3 regions of the Desulfothermus okinawensis JCM 13304 genome follow, and region 1 is predicted to be linked to each of the others. Evidence: riboswitches for the same ligand, from Rfam matches in the RefSeq annotation. Region 1 holds a riboswitch; each other region holds the start of a gene.

What was found. Region 1 has a riboswitch for cobalamin ahead of ACYQ0O_RS07990 (hypothetical protein). Riboswitches for the same ligand answer to the same signal wherever they lie in the genome.
Region 2: linked by a shared signal. The riboswitch ahead of ACYQ0O_RS08435 (carbohydrate porin) and the one ahead of ACYQ0O_RS07990 (hypothetical protein) in region 1 are both predicted to bind cobalamin.
Region 3: linked by a shared signal. The riboswitch ahead of cbpB (peptide-modifying radical SAM enzyme CbpB) and the one ahead of ACYQ0O_RS07990 (hypothetical protein) in region 1 are both predicted to bind cobalamin.

What each region holds. Positions count from the first base shown of each region.
Region 1 is NZ_BAAIEW010000017.1:49,517-60,073, forward strand. Features, by position in the region: gene ACYQ0O_RS07970 (DUF2149 domain-containing protein) at 1-241, shown strand, start outside; gene ACYQ0O_RS07975 (cobaltochelatase subunit CobN) at 183-4,115, shown strand; gene ACYQ0O_RS07980 (adenosylcobinamide amidohydrolase) at 4,117-6,147, shown strand; gene ACYQ0O_RS07985 (ABC transporter substrate-binding protein) at 6,204-7,121, shown strand; cobalamin riboswitch at 7,114-7,395, shown strand; gene ACYQ0O_RS07990 (hypothetical protein) at 7,525-7,785, shown strand; gene ACYQ0O_RS07995 (TonB-dependent receptor plug domain-containing protein) at 7,839-9,809, shown strand; gene ACYQ0O_RS08000 (thiolase family protein) at 9,972-10,557, shown strand, end outside.
Region 2 is NZ_BAAIEW010000019.1:18,973-29,529, reverse strand. Features, by position in the region: gene metX (homoserine O-acetyltransferase MetX) at 97-1,263, shown strand; gene metW (methionine biosynthesis protein MetW) at 1,382-1,981, shown strand; gene ACYQ0O_RS08460 (DUF6485 family protein) at 2,097-2,309, shown strand; gene ACYQ0O_RS08455 (GAF domain-containing protein) at 2,309-3,283, shown strand; gene mreB (rod shape-determining protein) at 3,286-4,317, shown strand; gene ACYQ0O_RS08445 (inositol monophosphatase family protein) at 4,344-5,141, shown strand; gene ACYQ0O_RS08440 (acetate--CoA ligase family protein) at 5,174-7,324, shown strand; gene ACYQ0O_RS08435 (carbohydrate porin) at 7,417-8,550, opposite strand; cobalamin riboswitch at 8,725-9,009, opposite strand; gene ACYQ0O_RS08430 (tetratricopeptide repeat protein) at 9,187-9,708, shown strand; gene ACYQ0O_RS08425 (hypothetical protein) at 9,719-10,108, shown strand; gene ACYQ0O_RS08420 (hypothetical protein) at 10,113-10,265, opposite strand; gene sppA (signal peptide peptidase SppA) at 10,278-10,557, opposite strand, start outside.
Region 3 is NZ_BAAIEW010000035.1:19,523-30,079, reverse strand. Features, by position in the region: partial or broken gene ACYQ0O_RS12035 (DUF3387 domain-containing protein) at 1-329, shown strand, start outside; tRNA gene ACYQ0O_RS12030 (tRNA-Asn) at 505-580, opposite strand; gene cbpB (peptide-modifying radical SAM enzyme CbpB) at 679-2,049, opposite strand; cobalamin riboswitch at 2,282-2,481, opposite strand; gene feoB (ferrous iron transport protein B) at 2,525-4,699, opposite strand; gene ACYQ0O_RS12015 (16S rRNA (guanine(527)-N(7))-methyltransferase RsmG) at 5,023-5,688, shown strand; gene ACYQ0O_RS12010 (hypothetical protein) at 5,652-5,870, opposite strand; tRNA gene ACYQ0O_RS12005 (tRNA-Leu) at 5,944-6,028, shown strand; gene ACYQ0O_RS12000 (hypothetical protein) at 6,032-6,997, opposite strand; gene dprA (DNA-processing protein DprA) at 7,187-8,305, shown strand; gene ACYQ0O_RS11990 (hypothetical protein) at 8,315-8,647, shown strand; gene ACYQ0O_RS11985 (HDOD domain-containing protein) at 8,656-9,492, shown strand; gene ACYQ0O_RS11980 (diguanylate cyclase) at 9,500-10,456, shown strand; gene xerC (tyrosine recombinase XerC) at 10,437-10,557, shown strand, end outside.

The sequences.
Region 1 (10,557 bases):
TGTAAGTCTTCTTTTAGCTCTTTTAAGCGTTTATCATTTAACAGATTTTTTTAATAAAGACACAGAAATAACCATAATAAAAAAAGATAACCATGTGAAAATGGAGATAATTACAAAAAAGGGAAAGGTTATAAAGGCATATAAGGTTACAAAAAAAATAGGTCAGGGAGAAGGGGAAAAACTTGGCACAGCATACAGGCTTAAAGATGGTAGAATTATCTATATCCCAGAAAACCAATAAAATTATTTTCTCACTCTTTATTTTTGTGGTATTAAGTAATATTTGCTATGCCAAAAACTCCAAGATACTTTTTTTAATAGGAGAACCTTACTCATCTCCAATTTTACATGCTATAAATAATATAGATAAAAAATATCCAAAGATATATGTAAAAAAACACATAGATTTTGTGGTGGTATCACATTTTAAGAAGATTGATAAATCCTTTTTAAGAAAATACCATGTGTTTTTAGTAGATATAATGTATCCAGCCACAAAAAAAATAATTTCCATGATATCTAATAAAAAAAAGATAATTTCATTGAGAGGAAAACATGGTGGATATTTTACTGAAAAAAGACTAATATTTGATAATAATATAATAAAATATTTTTTGTTTCCATCTCCATCTAACACTGAAAATTTATTAAAATATGTCCTAAACAAAGAATTAAATGTAAAGATATCATATAAAAAGCCTGAAATACTTCCAAAAATTTTTATTGCTCATCCCTACTCTGACAAATTTTTTACAAATATTGAAGATTATCTAAGATGGTATAAAAGTTCAAAGCATTTTAAAAAACATGGTTTTTGGGTGGCAATTACATATTATAGCTCTATGGTAAATAATACATTAATCAAAAAATTGGTGCAAAAATTTGAGGCAAATAATATAAATGTAATGGTAGTATATGGATTCCCAGCCTACATGGGAGTTAGGAAGTTTCTACTTCCCCATAAAGTGGATTTTATTATAGGGATTTCCTATAAATTTTCTGCATCATTAGATGATAATGGCAAAAATACACTAAAGGAGCTCAATGTCCCTGTTTATAATGTTATTTCCTTGCTGAATTTAAGTAAAAATAAATGGGAATTATCTAAAACTGGACTTACTCCTTTTGAGGTTAGTTTTCAGATATCCATACCTGAATTAGGTGGTATTATTGAACCCACAGTTATTAGTTCCAAAGAAAAGAGATACAATAGTTCTGTCCAAAAATATTATTTTCAAGATGAAATAATTGATTATCAAGTTGATTGGCTAATAAACAGGATTAAGGCAATGCGAAGACTCCAGATAAAAGAAAATAAATATAAAAAAATAGCAATAATTTATTACAATCATCATCCAGGTAAACAAAATATAGGTGCAAGTTATTTGAATGTTATGAAATCTTTATCCAATATATTAATTAATTTAAGAAAACAGGGATACAATATAGGAGAGAACATTAAACTAGACTATGAGACTTTAAAAAATGCAATGCTTTTGTCAGGTAGAAATGTTGGAAATTATGCAAAAGGAGAAATCCAGAGGTTAGTAGATTCTAAAAAAGTAGTACTTTTACCAATATCAAAATACAAAGAATGGATAAAAGATTGTCCTGAGAATTTTATAGCCCCAGTTATGGAAAAATGGGGAGCTCCTGAAGATAGTAAGATAATGGTTTATAAGGGAAATTTTATTATTCCAATGGTAAAGATAAGTGATAATGTTATTATCTTGCCCCAGCCATCTAGAGGATGGGGGCAGGATCCAATAAAGATGTATCATGATGTGACACTACCTCCTCATCATCAATATGTAGCAGTATATCTATGGCTTAAAAATAAGTTTAAGGCAGATGCAATAATCAATTTGGGAACCCATGGTACCCATGAGTGGATGCCAGGGAAGCAGGCTGGAACCATTTACTGGGATAATGGGGATTATCTAGTTCAAGATATACCTGTATTATATCCTTATGTAATGGACGATATAGGAGAGGCAATACAGGCAAAGAGAAGGGGCAGGGGAATAATACTTTCCCATTTAACTCCAGTTATAAAAAAGGGAAACCTCTTTGATAAATATTTAAAACTTGAAGAAAAATTAAATGAATATGAAGTTGCAAAAAATAAAAATAGCAGGGTAACAGAGGAAAAACTTTTAGAGATAAAAAGACTTGTAAAGAAAACAGGGATAGATAGGGATCTTAAGATCAAAAAGATCACAGAAGAATCTTTAGAGGATATAGAACATTATCTAATAGATCTAAAACAGCAATACCTGCCTTATGGTCTGCACACTTACGGAAAAATCCAGGACAAAGGTGCAAGGGATTTTGCAAAAACACTTGCTGAAAATTATAAGGATATCTCTAAAGACCCCATTAAATATTTTTATAGTAGGCTTAAACAAAGCGCTCAACTTGAGATAAAAAATCTAATTAATGGCCTAAATGGTAGGTATATCCCGCCAGGTCATGGAAATGACCCCATAAGGTCTCCTGACTCACTTCCCACTGGAAGAAATCTGTATGCATTTGACAGCTCCAAAATACCTTCAAAAGAGGCATATAAGGTTGCAAAAAGATTGGTGGATGAGTCCCTGGAAAAATATAAAACATACCATGGTGGAAGATATCCAGAAAAAGTAGAGGTGATCTTATGGAGTGTGGAAACATGTAGAGATGAAGGGATAAATATTTCTCAAGCCCTATATTATATGGGGATTAAGCCTGTTTGGGATTCAAAGGGCAGGGTGATAGGGGTGATACCAATTTCAGGTAAAGTGCTACAAAGGCCACGTATAGATGTGCTTATGCAACCATCTGGCCTATTTAGAGATATGTTTCCAAATATCATTCAGCTTTTAGATGATGCAGTGAAAATGGCGCAACGACAAAAGGATATTGAGAATTTTATAGCTGCTCATTCAAAAAAAATAGAAGTAGAATTAATTAAAAAGGGTGTAAAGAAAACCATGGCAGAAAAGTTGGCTGGAATACGAATATTTGGTGCGCCACCTTCTGCATATGGTACAATGGTGGCTGAACTCACAGGCAACTCTGGGATGTGGGATAATTCAACTGATATTGCAGAGGTGTATATAAATAGACTCTCATATGGCTATTCAAGGGATTTTTGGGGGAAACCTCTAAAAAACATATTTAAAACCCAGTTAAAAGATGTGGATGTGGTGGTGCATAGCCTTTCTACAAATCTATATGGAACCATGGATAATGATGATTTCTTTCAATATGCTGGTGGAGCAGTGCTTGCTGTAAGGACATTAAAGGGAAAGTCCCCTGAACTCTATGTGGCAAGAAGTGCTGATCCTAAAAATTCATTTGTTGAAGATATATCCAGGACCATAGGAAAGGAATTTAGAATTAGATATACAAATCCAGAGTGGATCAGGGCAATGATGAAAGAAGGCTATGCAGGTGCAAGGGAAATGAGTAAATTTGTGGAATATATGTGGGGATGGCAGGTAACAGTCCCATCTGCTGTTGATGATGTAAAGTGGAAACTAACATACAATGTATATGTGAAAGATTCCTATAAATTAAATATAAAAGAATTTTTTGAAAAACAAAATCCATGGGCATATCAATCAATAACAGCAAGGATGTTAGAAGCGGTTAGAAAAGGATATTGGAAGCCTAATAAAAAGATTATACAAAAATTAGCAGTAGAATATGTAACAAATGTTGTAAAAAATGGTGTTGCCTGTTGTGACCATACATGTAACAACCCTATGCTAAATCAGATGGTTGTAAATATTGTATCCATCCCTGGTGTGCTTAGCCCTAAAATAGTAGAAAAATTTAAGGCCATCCTCTCTAAGGCACTGGGAAAGACTATTGAAAAGCAATTAAAGGAGAGAAAAAAGCTTTTAAAAAGAATTGGCAATATAATAAAGGATATGAAAAATAAAAATGTAGATGGTAAAATAAATACAGCTAAAAAGATAAAAGGATTTGAATTAAAAGAAGAAACCAAAAAAGAAGATAGTGAGCTATCTTCTTCTGGAGTTCAGTGGTATTTAATGGCGCTTGTTGGAATGATTATATTTGTGATGTCAATTGGTACTATCACAAGACATAAAACAGACAGGAGATAAGATGAGATTTATAATTTATTTAATGGGAGCGGTCTTAATGTTTATACCTAAAATAACAATGGGATATTATGTATCTTTTACAGATAATAGTAATAAAAAAATTATTTTGTCTGTAAAACCTAAAAGGATTGTATCTGTTAGCCCAACAATAACAGAAATATTAGCTGAGATTGGAGCAAAGGATCTTTTAAAAGGCATTACCTATTATGATAGATATATAATAGATGGTGCAAAGATTGTTGGTGGTTTTTTATATCCATCAACAGAAAAGATAGAAGAGCTTAAGCCAGATATAGTGTTTGTTTCTAAGATTAATGCTCACAATCTGTCTCAATTGGAAAAAAATAATATTAAAGTTATACTCTTATCTCCTAATAATCTAGATTCGTTATTTAACACAATAGAGATTTTGTCAAAGATAGTTGATAGAAGAGAAAAGGGTCAAAAATTAATTGCAGATATAAAAAGACAGATAAAACATATAAAGACAAAGTTAAAACATATACCTGCCAAAAAAAGACTCAGGGTTATGAGGATAATGGGGCGTGATACAATTATGACTCCAGGTGTTGATTCTTTTCAGAACATGATAATTTCCCTTGCTGGAGGTATACCACCTCGTTTTCAGGGACCTGGGAAAATGGTAAGCGTTACAGAGGATGAATTCATTAAATTTAATCCCCAGGTGATATATGGATGTTATGGAGATAAAAAACTAATAGAAAAGATAAAAAAAACTCCTGAGTATAGTTCTATTTCTGCAATAAAAAATAATAGAGTGTTCATATATCCCTGTAGCCTTACATGTAGATTATCTGCACACACTGGTTATTTTGTTTCATGGCTTGCAGCAGATATTTATTCTGAGCAGTTTTTAAATGATAAAAACTGGGAGTACAAAGATCATAAGATTTCAGAAAAGTCATTAAAGATAGATTTAGACTATATAAAAAAGGCTGCAATTATAAAATCATATGTATTTGACTTTATAAACAAGACCCTTCTAATTCAATTTAAAAGGCCCATGTATATAGTTTCTTCTTTAGAAGGGCCAAGGGGAAATATAACATATGTGGGAAATCACTATACTCCCCCTCCATGCTGGAGAATCACACATTACCTTGGATTAGAGAAATCCAGAAATAGGATTTACAAGGCATTAAATCTGGATGAGAAAAATAGCTCTCTTTTGTTCACTGGGGCAAATATGGACAATCTCGCAGTGGCAACAAAAGAATATAAAAGTCTTAAGGTAGTAGTCATTGCCACAGCCGGGGTTGAGTCAAATGCAATGAGGATGTCAAAAGATGTAGGTAGTTATTTTGAACCAGGTACAATAAATATGATTATTTTATCCAATGCAAAACTCACCAAAAGGGCAATGACCAGGGCTATTATTACAGCCACTGAAGCAAAAACAGCAGCATTAAATGATCTGGATATAAGGAGTTCATATAATCCATTAAAATACCAGGCCACAGGTACGGGAACTGACAATATAATAGTTGTTCAGGGTGATGGTGAAATGGTACTTCACAATGCAGGTGGCCATTCAAAACTTGGAGAACTAATTGCAAGGGCTGTATATGATGCAGTAACAGAAGCTATTTCAAAACAAAACAAGATAATATTCAATAGAAATATATTTAAAAGACTTAAAGAAAGATATATAAATATATATGATATAATTTATAAAAGTCCAATTATTCCAACATATAAGAAAAATCAGTATATCAAAGAAATGGAAGGCCTCCTTTTAACTCCAGAATATGCATCTGTTTTTGATGAATTTCTCATACTATCAGATCAATATGAAAATGGCAGAATTTATAATTTATCTATGTTAAGAAAATTAGCAAAACACATAGCATCATCTATAGCAATGAATAATAATATTAAGATTAAATCTTATGTTAATGATAAATCTATTCCCCTACCCATAAGAATATGTATTGATTCAATGTTAAGTGGTATATCAGATAAATTTAATAACATTAAACATATGAGCACAAATAAAAGTAATCTAAACTAATTGTATGTGTTATGGAATGCTTGACTGACAACAACAATTGATGTACATCCATACGCATGAAGATAATAAGATGGTGTTTTGGATGTTTTGGAATAGTAATGATAATAATATATTGTAATCTAATGTTAATTTCAGGACATTGTGAACAAATAAAAGATATATCAGGGACTACTATAAAACTACCCTTTTATCCAAAAAGAATAGTATCCCTTGCTCCCAGTATAACAGAGTGTCTCTTTGCAATTGGTGCTGGAGATAGGGTAGTTGGTGTAACACAGTTTAGTAATTATCCACAAGAGGTAAAAAGATTACCAAAGGTAGGGTCATATATTTATCCAAGCATTGAAAAGATATTATCTCTAAAACCAGATCTAATTCTGGCAACTAAAGATGGGAATCCAAGGCACATAGTCTTAAAATTAAGGAATATTGGCATAAAGGTCTTTGTAGTAGATCCAAGGGATATTCACTCTTTATTTTCCACCATGCTTGTTCTGGGAAAACTAGTAGGATGCGAAAAAAAGGCCAAATCAACGGTGGACAGATTAAGAAAAGAAGTAGATAGTATCACACAAAAGGGAAAATTGTTTAAATATCCACCAAAGGTCTTTTTTCAAATAGGAATAGATCCCATGGTGACAGTTGGAAGGAATACATTAATAGATAATTTGATAAAGATAGCTGGAGGTAAAAACATCTTTGGGAGTTTTCATGGTTATCCCAGAATATCCGTTGAACAGGTAATTGGACTAAATCCAGATATTATCATAATAACTTCAATGGTCCATTCTGCTTCAAATTTAAATAGACTGAAAAGTCTCTGGGAAAAATATAAAGAGATTGATGCAGTTAAATACTCAAATGTGTTCGTGGTAAATTCAGATTTTTTTAATCGTCCCGCTCCAAGGGCGATTAAAGGACTAAAACTTTTGTCCATGATCTTTGAAAAGGCAGTAAATAAAATTAGCAATTAAAAATTGTTCAGGTGCCATTTAAGCTTAAAAGGGAATCCGGTGAGATTCCGGAACCGGCCCGCGGCTGTGATAAGGGGACGAAAGTTGCAAAAGGCCACTTTCCCCCGCCACCTTTTCAAGTGAAGGACTTGCTATTTGCAAGTAGCAGTATGTGAAGGTCAAAAACTTTTGGCTTCACCTATGTCCTTGCTTAAAAAGGTGGCGGGGAGAGGGAAGGCGCAGCGAGTAGGATGATCCTTTGAGTCAGAAGACCTGCCTGAACAATGAGATTTTTAAGTTCCTTCGGGGCAAGGGGCTTAAGACAAAAGTCTTTGGGGATAAAAACGGGAAATCCCTGAAGTCCTTAACTAATTAGGATTTCAGGGATTTTTTTATTTAAAAACCAGAAAAAGGAGGAATGGTTATGAAGACAGGAGTTATTTGTTATGTAAGGACAGACACAGAGAGATTGGATTTAGACCAGGTAAAAAATGAGTTAAAGAAGGTTTTTAAGGATGCAGACTTAATAGAAATTGCCCATTCTCCAGGGAGTGAAGAAGACATAATGAGGGCGTGGTGGCAGATGACCACCAAAGGCATGAAAAGAATTTTTCTCAGATTTGTTGAAATTGGAAGGGACATGGGAATCAAGTTTACTGGCAAAGAAATGAGATTATATGGTTAACAAAATTTATTTTACCCAGGTTTTGGCAAACTTGGGGTAGGAGGTAAGTAAAAATGAAAAAATGGATTTTTCTTGTTGGTATTTTAATCTTTACTGTTTCACAAAATTCATTTGCACAGCAAGGTAAATATTCTCTGGATACAGTGGTGGTAACTGCAAGTAGATACAAAGAATCTATAAAAGATACCCCTATGAATGTTGAGGTTATTGGACAAAAAGAGATAGAGGCATCATCTGCTAAAGATTTAGGGGAGCTTCTTGCTGAAAAAGGGATAGGCACAATTAGGGAGTATCCTGGTACTCTCACGTCAGTAGGGATCAGGGGTTTTAGGACAGATACACATGGAAATGATTTACTTGGGCATGTTCTGATCCTTTTGGATGGACGCCGTGCTGGAACAGGAAATGTTGCAAAGATCTTAACAAAAAATATTGAGAGAATTGAAATAATCAGGGGACCAGGGGCAGTACAATATGGCTCAGCAGGTATTGGTGGTGTTATAAATGTAATAACAAAAAGGGGAAAAGGAAAACCCCATGCATTTTTAGAAGGAACCCTTGGTAGCTTTAATTACCAGGATGGCACAGTGGGCTCTTCTGGAAAAATCAAGAACTTTGATTATTCATTTGCATACAGCAGGGGTAAGATGGATGATTATGACACAGCAGATAATGTAAAATATAAGAATACGGGGTATGATAAAAAAGAAGACTATTCCTTTAATGTGGGATATGAGTTTTTGCCAGGAAATAGAATTGGGGTTATTTATACAAAATTCGATACAGACAGGGCAGGTTCTCCTTCATATTTAAGTAAAAATGATTTAGACGATTATTCTGATAAGTCACTTAGTTCTGCTGATTTTATATATGAAGGAACACTTCCATCTCTGCCCATTTTCTGGAAAGTAAGATACTTTCAAGGGTATGATAAAAATAAATGGGTGGATCCTATTTTTAGTAATCCAGATGGTTGGGATGATGGTACCCCGTCTATTCAATACACAAAGCATAGAGGCGCACAGGCACAGATTACCCTAGACCTGGACAAATACACTCTTACCACTGGTTTTGATTGGGTTTATTACAAAATTGAATCCTCTTATTCACCAAAAGAGACAAAGTACAAAAATCCTGCAGGGTTTGTCCTGGCAAAAATAAAGTTACTAGATAATAGCCTTATTTTATCAGGTGGAGCCAGATACGACAAATATAAGGTAGAAATTGAAAAAGGAGAGGGTAAGGATAAAGACAAAACACATCTTTGCCCAACCATAGGAGCAGTATATCTACTTACTGACAATATAAAATTAAGGGCAAACTATGGACAAGGATATAGAATGCCCAGTGCCCAGCAACTGTCTTCAGATTATTATGTATGGGGAACACATTATAGGGGTAATCCAGATCTAGATCCAGAGAGGAGCTGGACTGCAGAAGGTGGTGTGGACACATCATTTGAGTTTTTGGATGCATCCTTTGGATATTTTTACACTTATTTTAAGGACAAAATAGAGACTAAATCAGATTATATAAATGGAGTAGTAACTTACGAAAATCATGGACAGGCAAAGATTCAGGGGATTGAGGGAAGCCTGGCTTTGTATATTGGAAAAATGTTTGATCTTCCTTTTCAAATAAAACCCTATGGAAACATAACTTATCTATTGGAGAGAAAGGATGAGGAAACAGATAAGGATCTAAAATACACAGAAAGGATGAGTGCCAGTTATGGAATATATGTCTCAGATAGAAAGGGCTTTTGGTCTAATCTGAATTTTGAATACCATGGAAGTCAGTTTGTGGATGACTGGGAATCTGGGTGGCCTGCTCCTGTAATAAAAAAAGGTGGCTTTACTGTTGCCAATTTCACAGTTGGGAAAAAGCTGGCACAAATTGGCAAATTTGGTAGCTTTTCAGTAAAAGGCGAGATTAAAAATCTTCTGGATAAAGATTATAGCTATGTTAAAGGTTTCCCCATGCCTGGTCGCTCTTTTTACATTGGGATCAGGTATGACTACTAAATCAATATGCTAGGCCCCTACTCTCCATAGAGAAGGACGGCGAATATAAGCCCCCCCTTGTTTCGCCGCCCTTCCTTATAAACTATACTTTATCTTTTCCCCTTGTTTTTATCAAATCTTCTCCTTATAGTGCTTGGTCAAAAGATCTTTTAGGAGGTGTGTATGAAAAAAGATTCAGATGTGGTAATAGTTTCTGCATGTAGGACTGCCATTGGCAAATTTGGCGGTATATTTAAAAATTTTAGGGCATCTAAACTGGCAAGTATTGTTTTGGATGAAGTAGTAAAAAGGGCAGGTATTGAAAAACAAATAGTAGATGACATTATCCTGGGAGATTGTATACAACACCCAGCAGAGGCCAATACTGCAAGAACTGCTGCCCTTATGGCCAACTTTCCTGTGGAGGTGCCTGCATGTACCATTCAAAGACAGTGCTCATCTGCCATGCAGGCAACGGAGCTTGGATATCTAAAAATAAAAAATGGCGATGCAGATGTTGTAATTGGGGGTGGTGTTGAATCCATGAGCAGTGCCTATTACTATGTTGATGGAGCAAGATGGGGTATGAGACTGCAGCATGGGGAATTTACAGATTCAATGTGGGAACTTTTACATTCAGGTAGCAGAATCCTGGGAGAGCCCATGATAATGGGTCAGACAGCAGAAAACCTGGCTGAAATGTACAATATATCCCGTGAAGAACAGGACGAAGTTGCCTTAAGGAGTCACAACAACGCAGAAAAGGCAA
Region 2 (10,557 bases), on a different contig from region 1:
ATACCTTTAGTTGTGCAGAAAACTTCTATCCTTTCTCACAAAATATGCGAAAAATCAAGCCAACATGGGTGTTGGCTTTAACATATTGGGACTGTTATGGATATAGATAAAAATTCTGTGGGACTTGTTGAAAAACGCTATTACACATTCGCACATTCCCCGGATGAATTTATTTTTGAAAGTGGTCAAAAATTGGGGCCCATTACCATTGCATATGAGACCTATGGTAACCTAAATAAAGACAAATCAAACTGTGTGTTAGTTCTCCATGCCCTGACTGGTGACTCCCATGCAGCAGGATATTACAGAGAGGATGATGCAAGGCCTGGATGGTGGGATATAATGATTGGTCCATCTAAGGCAATTGATACAAATAAATTTTTTGTGGTGTGTTCCAATGTTATTGGAGGCTGTATGGGCTCCACTGGTCCAAGTTCCATTGATCCACGGACTAATAAGCCCTATGGGGTAAGGTTCCCATTGTTGTGTATAGGGGATATGGTGAGGGCGCAAAAAAGGCTACTTGAACACCTGGGAATAGAGAAAGTTCTAGCTGTAATAGGTGGTTCCATGGGGGGTATGCAGGCCCTTGAGTGGAGCGTTAGATACCCAGAGATGGTGGAGGGCGCAATTTTAATTGCCACAACTGCAAAACATTCAGCAATGGCAATAGCATTTAATGAAGTGGCCAGGCAGGCCATTATGAGCGATCCCAATTGGAATAATGGAGACTACTATTCTTCTGTTCCTCCTGTACATGGACAGGCGGTGGCCAGAATGATTGGACATGTTACTTATTTGTCTGACGTGGCACTTAGGCGTAAGTTTGACAGAAATATTCAAAAAGGGATTAACCCCTCAACCCAGAGAGGGTTCAGCTCAGGTGTATTTGAGACAGATTTTCAAGTATCTAATTATCTCAGGTATCAAGGTGAAAAATTTGTAAGTAGATTTGATGCAAATTCTTTTTTGTATCTAACCCGTGCAACAGATTATTTTAATCTTGCAGAGACCCATGGCAAAGGCTCACTTGCATTGGCCATGTCAAAGGCAAGGGCAAAGTTTTTGGTTGTTTCATTTAGTTCTGATTGGCTCTATCCCACTTATCAGTCAAAGGAGATGGTAAAGGCCATGAAAAAAAATGGATTAGAGGTAAATTTTTGCGAGATCCAAATAGACTATGGACATGATTCCTTTTTGGTTCCAAATCCAAAACTATCAAGCCTAGTTAAGGCATTTTTGGAAAAACTTTATTCTAAGTAAAATTGGTTACTATGACTGAAATGATATTCAAAGTTAAATAATTTTATAAGTTGCTAGCCCTACGTGTTCAACACTGGTGCTTGAACGTTGAACATTGAACTTTATCGGGATATTAATAATGAGATTTGACTTAAAGACCATAGCAGAATGGATTAATCCCTCTAGCAAGGTGCTTGACCTTGGGTGTGGAAGTGGTGTCTTGCTTCAATATTTGATTCAACAGAAAAATGTAGAGGGTACAGGAATTGAGATAGACGAAGAAAAGGTGACCCAGGGAATCTTAAAGGGAGTCAATGTGATACAGGGAGATATAAATGAAGAGATATTAGATTATGCAGATAATACCTTTGATTATGTAATATTGTCCCAGACCTTGCAACAGGTGAACCGTCCAGCTTGGTTGATTTCAGAGATGCTAAGGGTGGGGAAAAAGGGGATTGTGAGTTTTCCAAATTACAGTCATTATAAAAATAGGATTTATTTCTTTTTAAAGGGAAGGGCTCCAATCTCCAGGGAGCTCCCCTATGAGTGGTTTGATACCCCAAATATCAGGAGGATAAGTATAACAGATTTTAAGAGATTTTGTGGAATATTTGGCTTTAAGATTGAAAAGGAGAAAAATATAAGCACATATCACCACGAAGAATACGGTAAGGTAGTTAGGTTTTTCCCAAATTTTTTTGCAATTTATGGAATATTTATGCTTACAAAAAAGTAGAGCACTTTCACCTTGACCTTGCATATTTAATCTCTTAAAAATTTTAGGACGTATCCAACCAGAGGTTCCTGCCTAAATTTTGACTTTAACCAAAGTGATGGAAAAGGAGACTAAAATGGAAAAAAAGGAAAAGTGTCCCAGATATAAGCTAAATTCTGAGTATTGCCCATGTACCTATCCATCTTGCTCAAGACATGGAATATGCTGTGAATGTATTAGATACCATAGGCTTAGAGGTGAGTTGCCTGCCTGTTATTTCACTGAAGAAGAGGAAAAAACCTATAACAGGAGCATAGAGTTTTATTTTCAGAGAAGGTTTAAGAGGTAATGAAAAATTCCTCTTTTTATGACCACCTGCTTCAATGTGTAAGTAGTGTATTTAATGGGTATAGTAGTGTTTTGTATCTAAAAGATGTGGGTCCAAAATATAGAATGGCTTCATATTTTAGTCTTGGAGATAATGTGGACAAAACATCTGTAGTAGTCCAGGGAAAGGGGCTAGTGGGCTGGATCTTAAAAAACAAGAAAACCTTAGTTATAAATGATTTTTCCAGGGAAAAGAGGAGGCTTTGTTATTATTTAAAGGGAGAGGAAGAAAATGTAAAGTCCTTTATGGGCGTGCCCCTTAAAAACAGTAGGGGAGTTTTATGTGTTGACAGCAAAAAGACCTATACCTTCACACCAAAGGACCAAAAGATTTTAAGACAATTTGCTGGTCTTGCCTCTGAATTTATAGAAGTGAGGGATAAATTGAGTTCTTCCTGGGAGACGGAGAATTTTTATAATGGCCTAAAATTGATTTGTGGATTAAAACAAAAATATCCAAAGTGGAATGAATATTTAGACAACTTGCTTAAGATATTATGTCTATATACAGGATTTATGCACTCTTTGTTTGCCTCCAGGGACGAGCGGGGGACTGGCTATTATCTTGAAAAAGTCAGTGATATAATAGTTGGTCTGGAAAGGTTTAAAGGTGAGAAGTTCAGCATAAATAGTGGGCTCATTGGATGGGTGTTCAAAAATCATAAGGCCATTGTTTTGAGTGATGATGAAGACCCAAGACCCATTGGTTCCCTTTTGGGAATTCCTTCTATAAAAGAGAGGGTGAAGACCATTGTTTGTTTGCCCATAATAGTAAATTTTAAGACCAGAGGAGTCCTGGTATTTTTAGATAAGGATAAAAAAATAATTACAAATTCCATGTCAGAATTTTTTCAACTTCTAATTGATCATTTGTCACTGTTTCTAGAGAATTTGTACTTGAAAAATAAATTGAGGAACAGGAAAAAGGGAAGGTAGAAATGTTTTTAAAAAAGATTCTCAATTTTTTTGGCAAAGATCTGGCCATGGACCTTGGAACAGCCAATACCCTTTTGTATACAGGAAGGGACGGAATTGTACTTAACGAGCCGTCAGTAGTGGCATTGGATGCAAGGACAGCTAAGGTGTTAGCAGTTGGAACAGAGGCAAAGGAATTTTTGGGAAGGACCCCAGAAAAGATAAGGGCGGTTAGGCCTTTAAAAGATGGGGTTATTGCAGATTTTGAAGTAACCAAAATAATGATTTCCTATTTTATAAAAAAGGTCATTAAGGGGCTGCAACTGGTGAAACCCAAAATGGTCATCTGTGTACCCACGGGAATTACCCAGGTGGAGATGCGTGCAGTTATAGAGTCTGCCCAGCAGGCTGGTGCCAGGGAGGTAAAGCTAATTGAAGAGCCCATGGCAGCAGCAATAGGTGCCCAGCTCCCAATTGAAAAACCTGTTGGGAATATGGTGGTGGATATTGGGGGAGGAACAACAGAAGTTGCAGTAATATCTTTATCTGCTGTGGCATATGCAGAATCTGTTCGGGTGGCTGGAGATGAACTAAATGAAGCCATCCAGAGGTACTTAAAAGAAGAATATAAGGTGTTAATTGGCGAGAATTTAGCCGAACAGATCAAGATAAAGTTAGGCTGTGCTTACTATGTGCCAGGTGAAGAGACGAAGGTGATGAAGATAACGGGCAAGAATATCATGAATGGGGCTCCATCTATGATAGAGTTGACAGAGGAAGAGGTTTTTAGGTGTATTAAAGAACCAGTTGATATAATTGTAGATTCAGTTATAAGGGCACTTGAGAAGACATCTCCACAACTTGTTGCAGACGTTGCCCAGAATGGGATTTTGCTTGCAGGAGGAGGTGCCCTTTTAAAGGGACTTGATAGATTAATAATGGAGAGGGCCAATATAAATGTTGTGGTGGACGACGATCCCTTGACTACTGTTGTTAGGGGGACTGGGATAGCCATGGAAAATGAGAAAACATACTCTCAAGTCTTTATTAACTAAATAAAAATGGATAAAGATTACGAATTATGGATATAAAAGACCTTGAGTGCCTTTTACAAAAAACAGTTGAAGTGGTTAAAGGGGCAGGAGAACTCATAAAAAACTCAATTGGTAAAAAGCTCAATATTCAGCATAAGGGGGAGATAGACCTTGTCACAGAAATAGATGTGGCTGTTGAAAATGAGCTTAAGAGGGAGCTCAAATTATTAGTGGATACAAATTTTTTGGCAGAGGAGTCTGATTCATCAACTAAGGTAGGGGAATGGCCTATCTGGATAGTTGATCCCTTAGATGGCACCACCAATTTTGCCCATTCACTGCCAATGGTGGCCACCTCAGTTGCCTTGTGGTATGAAGGAGAGGTGGTTTTAGGGGTCATAAATTTACCAATAATTGATGAGGTCTTTTCAGCATGTAAGGGCAAAGGTGCTTATTTAAACGGGAAAAAGATAAGAGTCTCTAAACAAAAGGATTTAAAAAATTCTCTTATTGCAACAGGATTTCCATACGATATAAAGGACAAAATAGAACAGGTGATCCCACCTATTAAATCAGTGCTGCTTTCCTGTCAGGGACTCAGGAGAATGGGTGCTGCTGCAATTGATCTTGCTTATGTTGCCTGTGGGAGATTTGAAGGTTTTTTTGAACAGGGACTAAAACCATGGGATATTGCAGCTGGTTGGCTTATGGTGAGGGAGGCAGGAGGTATGGTCACAGATTATAATACCAATCCATTGTCACTCTATTCCCCCAATATACTTGCAACCAACAAAAACATCCACTTTGATCTTTCCAAGTTGATTCTTTCTGGGAAAAGATTATAACTAAATAAATCTTAAGAAAAAAGGAGATAAATATGAAAAAGGGTTTAGATGCCATATTCTCTCCAGAGTCTGTGGCTGTTATAGGTGCTTCAACTACCCCTGGCAAGGTAGGGCATGATATATTTTTAAATGTTTTAAAGGGTGGATTTAAGGGGGTCATATTTCCTGTAAATCCAAGGGCCAAATCTGTTGTAAGTGTGAAGGCCTATCCAACCATATTGGATATACCAGACCCAGTGGACCTGTCTTTTATTATTTTGCCTCCAAAGTTGGCCATGGAGGCAGTGAAACAATCAATAGAAAAGCAGGTGGGTGGGATTGTTATAGTTTCAGCAGGATTTAAGGAAGTTGGTGGTGAAGGTGCGAAAATAGAGCAGGAAATTGCAAATATGTGCAGGGAAGCTGGAGTCCGTTTGGTTGGACCTAACTGTCTTGGTGTGATAAATCCCCTTGACAATGTACGTTTAAATGCAAGTTTTTCCAGGAGAATGCCACAGCCTGGAAAGATATCTTTTATTTCCCAGAGCGGAGCCCTTTGTACTGCAGTTTTGGATTTTGCAGCAGATAGGGAATTTGGGTTTTCAAAATTTATATCCATAGGAAATAAAGCAGATGTGGATGAAGTTGATTTAATGGAGTATTTTTACAATGACCCTGATACAGAAGTGATAATGATATACCTAGAGGAACTAAGAAGGGCAAGGGATTTTATTGATACTGCAAAAAAAATAACATCTGGGGACAATCCAAAACCCCTATTGGTGATTAAGTCTGGTCGAACAGTTGCAGGTGCAAAGGCTGCAGCATCTCACACAGGAGCAATAGCAGGTTCAGATGCAGTTTACAGTGCAATATTTGACCAAACAGGGATTATTAGGGCAGAGACCATAAATGAGCTCTTTGATTTTGCCACAGCATTTACATATAAGAGTGAAACTCCTCTGGGTAAGATCAGGACAAAGGTACCTGCAGGAAATAGGGTGGCCATTATAACAAATGCTGGTGGTCCTGGAATAGTTGCAACAGATGTTACTGTAACAACAGGTTTAACACTGGCAGAATTAACAGATGAGACAAAAGAGAAATTAAGTAAATATCTTCCCCCTACTGCCAATATACACAATCCCATTGATGTAATTGGAGATGCCACATCAGATAGGTATGAAAATGCCCTTAGGACAGTTATATTTGATCCAAATGTGGATGGGGCTCTGGTTATTCTAACTCCCCAGTCTATGACAGATGCAAGGGCAACTGCTGAAGCAATCGTCAGGGTTGCGTCTACCACCAATAAGCCCATAGTATCCTGTTTCATGGGGGTTGTGGATGTATCTTCAGGTGTACACTATCTCCAGGAACATGGATATCCGGTCTTTAGTTTTCCAGAAAATGCTGCCAAGGCCCTGGGTGCCCTGTATAAATTTAATAGCTGGTTACACAGGGAGACCTACGAGGAAATAGAAGTTACCTATGACAGACAAAGGGCAGAGGAATTAATAAGAGGGTATGTGGAGGAGGATGAAACAAGGCTAACTGAGATACAGTGCAGGGACCTCTTAAGGGCATATGATTTTGATGTTTTGCCAATGGAACTTGCAACAACTGAAGATGAGGCTGCAGACATTGCCAGAAAGATAGGCTCTCCTGTGGTCCTAAAGATAGTATCCCCTGATATACTCCACAAATCAGATGCCAGAGGAGTCCTTGTCAATCTTTCCACAGAAAAGGAAATAAGAGAGGGTTTTAATAAAATAGTGAAAAATGCGTATGAGTATAAAAAAGATGCAAAGATTCATGGTGTACTTGTACAAAAAATGGCTCCAAGGGGTATAGAATGTATAGTTGGTGCAACAAGATATCCAAGATTTGGTCCCCTTGTTATGTTTGGCTTTGGAGGGGTTTTTGTTGAGGTTTTTAAAGATGTGTCCTTTAGAATAGCCCCCCTATCTAGAGGAGATATTAGGAGAATGGTCCAAGGTATAAGGGCATATAAACTCCTTGAAGGATTTAGGGGGGATAAGAGAAAAGACATAGATGGTTTAGAAAAAGCTATAATGAAGATATCCCATTTGATGGTAAATCATCCAGAGATCCAGGAGTTGGATATAAATCCCCTTATTGTCCATGATGAGAATATGGGTATTAGCGTTGCTGATTGCAGAATTATTTTGAAAAAGAAATAGGAAATAAAAAGAGACCTGAATTCGCCATAAGGGAGGATTATTTTTCAAACTGCGAATCCAGGTCCTATAGAATAAAGAGTGCTTTGGGCTTGCTAAAACTCTACTACATACCTGACCCCGTATATGAAACCATCAGTATCATCTATATTGTGTTTGTAGTTATCATCCATATATTGGATATCCAGTGACAGATGACTGTAGTCAGTTACCTTGAATTTTATATATCCTTCCACTGCCTGGGTGTTGTCCACGTCTGCCTTGTCAGCACCGTCTAGATATGCATATCCAACACCTATTTCATCATCCTCTCTTCCCCATAGTTTACCGTTTATATTGATTCCACCTGAATACATGGTATCAAAATCAACTATTGCATCGTCGTCCTGCCATCCAAATCTGAAAAATACTCCAAATATGTCTCCTAATTTTTGATCTATTGATACTCCAATTCCCTGATATCTTTCTTCTGAACCCTTCCATCCTTGAAATTCTTCAGTGGTTTCATATCCCGTTAACCTGTAATTGCCTTGGCCCAGGGGCGTGTTTAGATTGTATCCTATTTCTGCCCCATAGTAATTATAGGATTTTGTATCGTCCTCATCTGGTGTCTCCCATTTATCTGTCTTTGTGCTCATTCCAAGGGCCTTTATATAAAAGTTCTTAATGGATAGCTCAACTACTCCTCCAATATCGTAAGAAGGTAAATTTAATAGGGGATTGTTTACAAATACCTCATTCATAAATTGAGTTGCCTGGTCGTTGGCAAATTCATTTGCATCCAAGTATGCAGTGGAGTCAATTATCCCAAAAGTACCTGACAGAGATATATCTTGGGATATGTTAAAGGTATGTTTATACCATGCCTCCAATAGATAGTCCCTACTCCTTCCATTAATGTCCTTTACATCGTCTTCAAGGTCTTCTGCATAGGATGAGAACATAAATGGAGAATTATTATGTAAACTATTTCCTGCTGCAAAACTAAAGGTGAGCTGCAACTCGTCTATGTCCGTGGGATGGAAATTAAAACCAATGTCTGATGATACACTGCCCCTTCCCAGACTATCGTCAGTGTTATTAGAATCATAGTCCATATACTGATATGCCCCAGATATGGACACATCTAATGAGAGTTCTTTTGTAATGTCATAGGCATGGACATAACTCTTAAATGTGGTGGATACAAGAAAGACTAAGGCCATGAATAAGATTTTTTTTGATACCATAAATCCTCCTTTTGCATTTTTTGTGTTATTTTTTAAAAAAGTGTATGTAGGATATATTATTATTTTTTAAGTATCAAGTATTTTTTAATAAAAAAATCCCTGAGATTAAAAAATCTCAGGGATTTCCCTTTTTTATCCCCAATTTAAAATATAGCCCCATGTCCCGAGGGCAATATTTTAAATTTTACTCAGGCAGGTCTTCTGACTCTAAGGATCATCCTACTTGCTGCGCCTTCCCTCCCGCCCCGCCACCTTTTCAAGTGAAGGACCTGCTCTTTGCAAGTAGCAGTTTGTGAAGGTCAAAAACTTTTGGCTTCACCTATGTCCTTGCTTAAAAAGGTGGCGGGGAAGAAAGTGGCCTTTTGCAGCTTTCGTCCCCTTATCACAGCCGCGGGCCGGTTCCGGATTTGCACCGGATTCCCTTTTAAGCCTAACGGCACCTGATGCAGCTTTTTTATCTCATATCCATATGCTTTGTCAACAAATAGCAAAATTTTTTATCAATTACCCCTTGTCATAGGCATCCTTAGTGTATAAAATCCCAAAAATTCTTGATGTCGGATATTTGAGTGACATTAGCCCAAGTTTGTCATTTTGATAAACTTGGGCGAATACTTTAATAATAAGAGGATTTTTATGAAAAAGACCTATCTAAGCAGGCGGGATTTTTTATTTGCCTTTAGACAGCGATTTTCAACTAAACCATCTAGGGCTTCTTCCTTTACAAACAAAGATGCAAAAAAGGCAGACGAATATTTGTCACAGGGTAAATATGAAGATGCCAGGGATATATATCTTAAAATGGTTGAGGAAAGATCAGATAATTTAGTTGCAAGGCAAAAATTGGCCTATTGTTATTACAAACTAGGGGATATAAAAAATTCCATGAAGGAATTTTTGGAATTAAAAAAAAGGGGAGTTAAAAGCAATTTTGTGTCCCTTTATTTAGGCCTTTGTTTTGCCCATAGGGGGGACATCCCAAATGCTATTTTATCTCTAAAAGGATTTTTTGACATTACAAAACCCATAGTGCAAAGGGCAATCAATTTGCAGATTGCACTTTATGATTCAAATATGGCCAAAAAAGAAGATTTAATCAATTGTATTGAAGGGGCTATAGAGGAACAAAATAAAATGGATACTGCAACCAGTATTTAAGGGGAGTTATATGAAAAGCTTGGAAATTTTAAAAAAAGTTGCAGAAAAGATTGTATCTTTAGATAAAAGGGTAGTTGAGGTATTTATACACTCAGATTCACCAAAGGATCCTTTAAAAACCGATGAAATATATCTTGTATGTCATCTATTAGATCCAGAAATAACCCATGATTTAGATGCATTTGATGATATGGGAACCATCTGGTCCCTTGAAATAACGGAAAAACTGACTCCTTTTTTAGAAGAGATAAACTTAAATCCTGAAGTTATTATTATGCCATTTAATTATAAGTTGTATTCCCAGGGAGAATATGGTGAGTACTATATTACCCTATATTTAAAAGAAGGGTATTCATCTGTATTTGAAACAGCTGATAAAGTAGTAAAGGACACTTATTAAATTTTTAATGGGATTTATCTTTTTCAAGTTGCTGTTTCACCCTGTATATCCCAGAGCCAACCATTGTAATTAAAAATACAAATATCCCCACTACCCCAAAAAATCCCTGGATTGTTGAATGGCTCATGTTTTTTATAAGTTCAAGCAATGTATGCATTTATCCCTCCCTTTATTTTATGTATAAAGGACACATATAGTAAAACCCCTCACTTAAATTAAAAGGGGAGCTATTTTTTGCTGCCCCAAGGATCCTTTTTATCAAAGGCTCTTTTTTTTGTGGTCCTTCTATTATTTCAATTTCTTCTGATGTATTACATAATTTTTTTAGAATTTTTATGGCCTTGGACATATTTCCCAGATAATCCACAAGGCCCAGTTCCTTTGCCTGCAGCCCTGTAAATACCCTTCCATCGGAGATGGATAATACCTTTTTTTTCTCCAGTTTTCTA
Region 3 (10,557 bases), on a different contig from region 1:
CAAAAGAGATAAAAGAAAGTGATAAAGAGCCAGAAGAAATGGGATTATCTGATTATGAGTATGCCTTTTATTGTGCAGTTGCTGATAATGAAAGCGCAAGAGAACTTATGGGAAAAGAGAAACTCAGAGAACTTGCTACTGTTTTATTTAATAAAGTAAAGAAAAACACAAGCATAGATTGGACAATAAGGGAAAGTGCAAGGGCAAAATTAAGGGTCATCATCAAAAGAACCTTAAGGCAATTTGGCTATCCTCCAGATATGCAGCAGCTTGCCACGGAAACTCTTTTAAAACAGGCAGAGCTTATAGCAAATGAGTTGGTCAATTAAGGCAGTTTAGATAGGAATGTACCCTTTGTTTCAACCCAAGCAATTAAAAATGGTGGTTTGCAAAGAAACTTCCCCCCAAAGTCTCCACCCCAATCTCGCAAAAGGTGACTAATTTCAAAACCAAAAAAGCCACCTAGAGACTCTCTCTAAGTGGCCTTAATTATTTTGCTTTTTCTGGCTCCCCGGGGCGGACTTGAACCGCCAACATGGTGATTAACAGTCACCCGCTCTGCCGCTTGAGCTACCGGGGATCAATGCAACGAGAGTTGATTATATTGATTTTCTTTTCCAAGTCAAGAACAAATTTTTTAGAAAAATTTGTAAATAGTGGTCCACAGCCTCATAATGTTTAAGCAAAATTATAAGTACATTCAGTTTCCTCTTCCCAGCCATCCCAGAGATAGGCGTTTTCCCTGCCAAGGGATATCACCTTAAAGGCATATCTAATAAGTCCTTCGTAGAAATTACAAAATGGTGCAACGGTGTTTAGATCTCCATTGAGCATATAGACCTCTGCTGGACAGGGAGCACCACAAAAATGTCTCACAGCACAGGATTTACATGGTTCTATCTTTTCAACCATTCTACTGGTCACCATCTTAATCTGGTCTCTTTTCAGGATATCAGATATGGAATCATCCTTTATGTTTCCCGCCTTAAACTCTGGTATGCCAATAAATTCACTACACGGGAAGATATCTCCATTGGCAGCCAGTGCAAAAAAACACCTTCCTCCACCACATGGAGATATATCACACATAAGTCTCCTACCAGTAGGTCCCAGGATTCCTGCAAGGATATTTGCGAAGTTGGCTACTACTACCTTTCTCCCTGAAGTTTCATAGAGCTCATAACTATAATCCAGTGCCTCTGTGATTTCCTTTAAAAACACCATGTCATCTGGTTTAGAGAGTCTTCCACCTTCCTGGGTACAACGAACGGGATTTAGCATGATCACTGGAACACTTAGATCAAAATAGAACTTAACCAGGTCCTTTAGCACTGACACATTGTATTTTGTAACAGTGGTAATCACATTGTATGCAGGATAATCTGATAGTTTTTCAATAACTTCAACTACCTTTTTAAACCCACCTTTTCCCGACCAACTCTTCCTTGTGGTATTGGCAAGCTCCTCCACTGGAGCGTCCAGGGATATACCAAGTCCAACCTGATTCTCCTTAATAAACCTAAGGTCCTCATCATTTAAAAGGGTCCCATTTGTCTGTATGCCAAAGAGAAAGTGGTCTTTGTATTTTGATATCCCCTCAAAAACAGCCTCTTTTGCCATCATTGGTTCAGCACCGTGGAATATCACCTGGGGTTTGGCCTCATCTCCAAGGACTTCTTTAAAAAAGGATAGGAGCTTTCCCAGATGGGAACAGACCTCTTCACCACTCATTGAAATGCCGTTTTTCCTCCTATCCCTGGGGAGATAGCAGTAGGTGCAGTCAAAATTACACCTATCTGTGGGGTTAAAGTAAACAGCAGATGGAGGCAGCTTGAACCTGAGATTCTCCATCTCCTCTTTGAACTCCTTCTCCTTTTTGAGGAAGTCCTCTGTAAGTCTCCCTCCAAGCACCTCTGGAAGCTCAGATGAATCTATAATTGCCCAGAATCCACTATCTCCTTCAACAACAGCAACCCTATCAGCTACCCCTATTTCCAGGACAGAAAATCTGGGACCATAACCGGTATTCACATATGTTGTTTTATTCATAAGCTACCACTTACCTATTTCTTGGCCTTTGGGGTCAAGAGGATATAGTGGGAAAGACCGGTATTTTTCCCTAGTTTTTTGCACCTGCGACGATAGGATATAACACTTTTCTTCATGGCTCATACCTCCTTTTTTTTGACCTTTTTTGCTGTGGACCACTATTTTTTGCCAAATAAAAAAGGGACCCAGGAAAACACATTTGTCTTCCCGGGTCCCTTTACCATCAGGACTCCGAAATATATATCCCCTAACAGGTCTTCTGGCTCTCGGATCATCAGTATGCCCCACGGCCTTCCCCCCAAGGTGGACCTTGAGAGTGACCGGACCAGGATAAACACCTGATCCCTAGGCAGGACAACCTCCCCGATTACAGCGGCGGGACCGCCACGGATTTTCACCGTGTTCCGAGATGTTAGGAGACATCTCTCATTTATTTTTTATCTGTCTAATAAAATTCCCAACAAAAGTCAATGGGCTAAAAAAACCTTATGCCTACTTGATAAATTAACACAGAGACCAAAAATGCAGTTATGGTATTAAAAGTCACGGAAAATACAGCCCATTTCCAATTTGATTCCTGGGCAATGGTAACAAGGGACACAAAACATGGAGCATAAATTAGGACAAAGACCATAAAACTTATGGCCTTGATATTATTCCAGTTTGGATCACTTGCTATCCTCTTTGATAAAGAAGAGGAGTTGTCCACATCAACTTCCCCTAAAGAATAAGCAGTTCCAAGGGTAGAAACAATTACCTCTTTGGCAGCAATACCCCCTAAAAGGGCAATATTACTCCTCCAGTCAAACCCGGCTATTTTTGTTACATTCTCCACCATTATACCCAATCTTCCTGCAAAGGAATTTATAAGTGATATCTTCTTCTTCTCTCCCTTTAATTTTTGTATTTGTTGTAAAATCTCATTTTTTTTCTCCTGGGTGATATCAGTTTTAGAGATCTCCATCTCTAAAATCTCCAGCTTCTTGTTAATGGGATCTATTAATTTTTTAGGAGGAGATGGAAAGCTCATACCTGCCCAAATTATAATAGAGATCAGTAAAATAACTGTTCCAGCCTTTCTCAAATATTGCCAGACCCTCTCCCATGTGTGGATAATAAGGCCCTTTAACGTTGGTAGCCTATAAGGTGGAAGTTCCATCACAAAGGGAGTGGATTCTCCTGGAATTACAGTGGTTCTAAATAACTTGGCTATAACAAGTGCCCATAGCCAGGAAAAAATGGTCAAAGCAAACATAATCTTGTCACCGCTTTTTGGGAAAAAAGCCCCAGCAAGGAGCAAAAAAACAGGGACCTTTGCTCCGCAGGAAAAAAATGGTGCCGTTAGAATAGTTGCTATCTTCTCCTTGGGTCCCCTGAGCGTCCTGGTGGCCATTATTCCTGGAACAGCACACCCTCCGGGAATTCCCCCGGAAATGATAAAGGGCATCACAGAATATCCGTGGAGACCAAATATCCTTAAAACCCTATCCAGCATATAGGCCATCCTGGCCATGTACCCACTGTCTTCTAAAAAGGCCAGTATGAAAAACATTATCATTATAAGAGGAACAAAGCTCATAACCCCACCAACACCATCTATGATCCCGGAAACAACAAGAGATTTAAAAAAACCCGGCGGAAGGTATTTGGATGCAACATTAGACAGTAGCCCAAAAAACTTCTCAATCAATGCAAGGGGATATTCCCCAAACAAAAAAGTCATCTTGAACATAAGATAGAGGACAAATACCATAATGAGTGGACCAATGAACCTATGGGTAAGCACCTTATCTATTTTATCAGATATATCCAATCTATCAGTATCAAAACGCCTTTTTATCACTCCTTTTAGTAAAGAGTTTATATATCCATACCTATAATCAGCGATTATGGCTTCTGGCACAGTGTTTAGGGTCTTCTCACAGTGTTTTGATACCTCTTTTGCAAGTGCTTTTAACCCACTAGACACACCTTTATCTTGCTTATCCCCCTTGCACAATATATCTTCATCCTCTTCCAAATACTTCAAAGCTATCCAGCGAGGAGGATATTTTTCAGTTAAAAAGTTACTTTCTCTTATAAGTTCTGACATTTTTTCAATTACAGGATCCAAATCTGGTCCATAAGAAATAGTAATAGGCACCCAATCCCTTTCATTAATGGAACATTCAACCACTTGTTCAATTAATTCATTTTTCCCTATCCCCTTTTTGGCCACCATGGGCACCACAGGACATTTCAAAAGGGAAGAAAGTCTGTCAATATCTATCTCCATACCCTTCTTTTTTACCTCATCCATCATATTTAAAGCCAGGATTAGTGGAACACCAAGTTCCATAAACTGTACAGCTAAATACATGTGTCTCTCTAAATTTGTGGCATCAATAACATCAACAACTAGAGAAGGTTTCTCATTTACAATAAAATTCCTGGCCACCAACTCTTCCTGGGAATAGGCAGTGAGAGAATAGGTTCCTGGAAGATCCACAATCCTCAGAGTCACTTCGCCATGTTTTACATATCCCTCCCTCTTCTCAACTGTAATACCTGGATAATTTCCAACATGCTGCCTAGCGCCAGTAAGTAAATTAAAAAGCGTGGTCTTACCAGAATTGGGGTTCCCAGCAAGGGCAATTGTAAATTCTTTCATATATCCTCCTAGTTCCTTTAATGGAGAAATTAGATAAACCTAACTTTGTTTGATAGTCAATAATTTTTTTAAGTATCTGCCTATTTCTTTAGCTCCGATTATTGATTGGGTTATGGATCAAGTGAATAGTGATTAGTTATTAGTCTTTAGTTATTAGTAGAAGGTAGAAGGGTGAAGGGTGTATGTGAAAGTGTGAGTGGGGGTGTATGTGTGAGTATAGGGAAGTTACAGACCACAGACACAGATCACATACACAGACACAGCATGGAATAAGCAGAAAACATTATTGTCTTGTTTAAGTACTTTCTTTAAAATAAAGACCCATGGACAAAAAGGCTCTTGAAAGATATATCTTAAAAAAAATAAATCATGAAGCAAATCTCAGTATAAATATCCATTCATACCATACAACAAAATTATGCACTTTTATATTTAATTTAAGCAAATGGGCAGAAAAAGCCAACATGGTTGGCACCAAGGAACCCAGACTAATCTTTGACGAGCTTATTTTAGATTCCATATACCTGGCAGATTTTTTTAACATAACCTCCCCATTTTCAAACCATTATAACCAGTTCAAGATGCTGGATATTGGGGCAGGAGCAGGTATACCTGGCATTCCTTTCAGGATTCTGTATGAAAATGGAGATTATCTCATGGTGGAACCTAGAAAAAAAAGGGGAGTTTTCATAAATTTAATGATAAATTTCCTACAAATAAAGAATACAGGACTTTTTTTGGGAAACATTGAAGAACTGAGAGAAAAGGACTTTGATCTTTGTCTCTCAAGGGCATTTTGTCCCTGGGACAAATTTTTAAAATTATCTAAAAAGTATGTAAAGGATAATGGTTATGTGTTAATTTTTTCTAACCATCCCTGGCATAAAGACAACTTGCAGGGCTTTCGTTTCATAAAGGAGTATTCATATATATTATCTTCAAACAAAAGCCGTTATTTTTGGCTATTTTCAAAAAAGGCCCCAAGTTGAGTGTTTTTAAATATAATTTTGGTGGCTGCTTCATCTGCAACCTCCCCAAGGTCCATGAGCTTTTCCAAAAAATCCAGGATCTCATACCTCCTTTCTTCAGTAGAATACTCAAAGTCCTGGGCCAAGTTTCCAGAACGGATATACTCAATTAGTTCATCAATATATTTTTCATTTAAAATCATCCAACAACCCCTTTCAATTAAAAATCTACACTTGACACCTAACAACTATTTAAATATAAATCATCCATCTCACGCCGGGGTGGCGGAATTGGAAGACGCACGGGACTCAAAATCCCGCGGGCCTCGCGCCCGTGAGGGTTCGACTCCCTCCCCCGGCACTCCTAAAAAAATTTCCCCGATACTATATTGTATCCCAATTCAAAAATAGACCCCATGACAAAGAGTATGTTCATAAGTACCCCCCAAAAGGGGCTTAATACCATGATTTCTTTAAGCCTTATTGGATGTTCACTTTTGATCAATTTGTGATTTAAAGTAAAGACTATTAGTACCACTAACAATTCTACCCCCAAAATCCCCCAAACTATAAGTGGCACCTTACTAAAACTTCCAAACACCATTAAGGCCTTACTAATTGAAAATATTAAATAAATAATTATAGCATACCACCATCTAGCACATGCAGGAATAGTGAACTTATAATAATCCCTTCCAAAATCATCTCTATTTCTTCTGAGCATTAAATAAAATGTGGAATATAGAGATGCAGTACCAATGGATAAAAACAAATAAGCCCAGAACATTAAAACAGGAAATAGTTCTTTAGGAAACAGAATCTCTTTCATTTGTATATCTAAAAAGGAGATGTTTTCATGAAAATAGTAAAACTTCAAATTTATTGCCCCATATATCCCAAGCCATAATATTATGTTTACACACGCTAAAATTACAGTAAAAAAATTACGATTTTTCTTTAAAACATCCTTTAATAAAAAAACAATGAGAAACAAAACAACAGATCCAAATAAAAGAGCAAGGTCCAGTTGCAAAATAGAACTTTTGAAAAATAATTCTTTTAGTTGTCCCCACTCCATTTTTAAACTAAAGAGGTGCACCATAAAGCAACCATATGCTACGTCCAATATTATGTACACCCAAAATGCGAAAAAACCCATTCTCAGCATTTGGAGAGAGAGTTTTTCATAAAATTTAACTTTTTTAATTATTCCCAATAACATGGAAAAAAAAGAAATCAAAATACCCCCGCAAAAAATTCCAAAAACAAATGTCAATATACCGCCAGGAATTGCTAAGCCCAAAAACTTATACAAAAGTTCACCACCCATTAAAATCCTCCTTAAATAACTGACTAATGCAAAGTTAATGTTGCAATGGTGTTTGACTTCTTATACATTAAAAAGACCTCTAGGGGTCTAAAAAAAGCAGCATAAGTGAAGAAACATTAAACATTAAAAGGGCAAACATCAAGTCTTTAGGCCATAGCTTTAAATTTTTTAACAGTCTTGGAGCCATAGATGGAGAATGGGGAACTTTACTCATCACTGATATTGAAACATACTCCAGGAATTGGAGCCAGGACATGGAAAAAGCTGATCAAAATATATAAATCTGCCCAAAATGCTGTTAAAAATTCAAACACATGGGTATCCACTGGAATTAGCCCTAAAGTTGTCACAGCCTTAAAAGAAAAAAGATGGGAGAAGGGACTATCAAGGGAACTGGAACTAATTGAGAAATCAAAATCCAGATACATACTCCTTGCTGAACCTAAATATCCCAAACAGCTCTTTGAGATACCTAATCCACCTATTATCATCTACTATGCTGGCGATTTGTCCCTTTTAAAAAATCCTTCTGTGGCCATAGTTGGAGCGAGGGAAATAGATGGCCTTAGCAGGAAGCTCACCCTTTCAATTGCAACTGAACTGTCTAAAAATGGAATCACTGTTGTTTCTGGGCTGGCAGTAGGGGTTGATGCCATTGCCCACAGAGGAGGGTTAAGGGGAGTGGGATCAACAATCGCTGTTCTAGGTACAGGCCTAGATATAAACTACCCTGCATCCAATATATATCTAAAAGAAGAGATCAAAAAATCAGGGCTAGTCTTATCTGAATTTCCATGGTCAACAAAACCCACAGCAGAAAACTTTCCAATAAGAAATAGAATAATCAGTGGGTTAAGTCTGGGAGTCCTTGTTATTCAGGCTGCCAAAAGGAGTGGTAGTTTAATCACTGCCTCATATGCAGTGGAACAAAATCGGTTGGTATTTTCTATCCCTGGTCCCATAGATAATCCCCTGTTTGCTGGAAACAACGAACTCCTAAGAAACGGCGCAATACTGGTTCGCAATGCAGAAGATATCCTATCTGAAATCAAATATCAAATTAACCCATTACAAACTCCCAAATCCAAAAATCATCATAATTTCACACATACCTCAAAAAGTGAACCTTCAAACCACCTTACCAAAAGAATACTGGATTTTCTTGGGAAAAAAGGTGAGGCTGGAATTGATGAGATGTGTGACAACCTGGATATTCATCCATCAGAGATCACATCCCAGCTAATCCAGCTTGAAATAGCAGGAGAGGTAAAAAGGGATATAACAAATAAATATTACATTCCAAAATAAGGATCAAAGATGCAAAAAATTCCTCTGGATAAGGCAAAAACAGGAATGGTATTGGCCAAACCTGTATTAAAAGAAAACGGGATGGTTTTAATTGCCCAGGGCACGGAGCTCACAGAAAACCACTTTTCCATCTTAAAAAAACAGGGTATAAAATTTATTGTGGTCAAGGGAACTCCCCTGGACCTTGGAGAAGGGGCTTATGGATTTTCAATAAAAAAAAGACTAGATAGGCTTGATTATATCTTCAGAAAACATAAAAATAACAAATGGATGCAAAAGGTAAAAGAATTTTTCAACATTTATTTCACGTATCAATTAAAGAAAAACAAGACCGAAGATTAGGATAGTACATGGAGGATCTAAGGACTGAAAGAAAAGGAAAAATACTGGCAGTTAAGGATTTACCCACCCTGCCACCAGTTCTAGAAGAAATTACAAGAATGATAGAAGATGAACACTCCACACCTAAACAAATTGCTGAGGTCATTGCCAAGGATCAGGTGCTTTCTGCCAAGGTATTAAAAATGGTAAATTCACCAGTCTATGGATTTCCAAGGAGGATCAATACCATACAGCACGCACTGGTACTCCTTGGATTTAATGTGATCAGGGGAATAATAATTTCAACCTCAGTATTTGATGTTATGACCCAGGCCATGGTTGGGCTCTGGGAACACAGTCTGGGATGTGCTACAATCTCAAAAATTATTGCTGAAGAGCTTCAACTAAAAGACCCTGAAGAGTTCGCCGTTGCAGGACTATTGCACGATATAGGCAAAGTGGTAATTGCAGTTCAGCTCCCTGAAGAAAAGGAAGAAATAAATAGAATGGTAGAGGAAGAGGATATTTCATATTTTAATGCTGAAAAAAAAGTACTGGGATTTTCCCATGACAGGGTAAATGCGTGGCTTGCAGAGCACTGGAACCTACCACTTACCACAAAAGAAGCACTTACCTACCACCACAGTCCCAGATTTGCCCAGTTTCATCCAGATTTCGCAAATGTGGTGCACATTGCAGACTTTATCACCAAGGTATTAGAGATTGGAAATAGTGGAGACGACCAGGTAGGAATACTATATAAAAAAGGGTTTATAGATATTGGTCTTAGTTTTAAAAAACTCGCAAAAATAATGGATAAGGTATTAGAGGATATAATAGAAGTATTAACCTTTATTCCCAAATAGGATAATTATGCTAAACAACAACCAGGAATTCTTTCTAATATCCCCAGATGAAACAATTAACGCTGTGTTTCATGACCTTTTAAAGGGAAAAGGCAAGCTTGTTCTATTTAAAAAAGGAAAGACCGCAATAGATAGGATACTCCAAACCCCCCCAGCAATGATAATACTGGATATAAAGATACAAGACATCCCTTATCTGGACATGATAAAATTAATAAAAGGTGAGAATGTATACCTTCAAATCCCCTTGATACTATGCCTTGATAAGGATATTCCCAAAGAAATCGAGAAAATACCAGTACTTGACTTGGATATTGATGATTTTTTACTTCGGCCAATTAATACCAAAGAAGCCAGGATTAGGTTAGAGCTAACCATATCCAAGGCATCTAAATTTCTGGATGCAAATCCTCTCACCAAACTACCTGGAAACACCACAATTATACAAAAAATTCAAAGCCTCATTGATGCAAAAAGAGATTTTGCCCTGGGATATGTGGACCTTGACTTTTTTAAATCATATAACGACAAATATGGATTCTCAAGGGGTGATGAGGTACTTATGATGACGGCCAGGATTCTGGTAAATACTGTTAAGGAAGAGTGTGGAGCTGAAGGATTTGTTGGACATATTGGGGGTGACGATTATGTGTTCATTGTTCCTGTAAACAAAGCAGAAAATGTGTGTAAAAAAATAATACAAAATTTTGATTCAATAATCCCATATTTCTATGACCCAACGGACAAGGAAAGGGGTTATATTGTATCAAAAAACCGACAGGGTAAGATAGAAAAATTTCCATTAATGGCAATATCCATAGGTGTTGTATTTAATCTCAATGGAAAATTAAAACACTATGGTGAAGCATCTCAAATTGCAGTGAATTTAAAAAAAATCGCCAAAAAATCTCAGAAAAGTACATATATAATGGACAGAAGGGGAAATGAATACTTATCTCGCTAATTATCTATCCTATTTAAAAGGTCAAAGGGGATTTTCTCCTGCAACCTTCAGGGCATATGAGACAGATCTAATATCCTTTGAACAATATTTAAAAGACAATT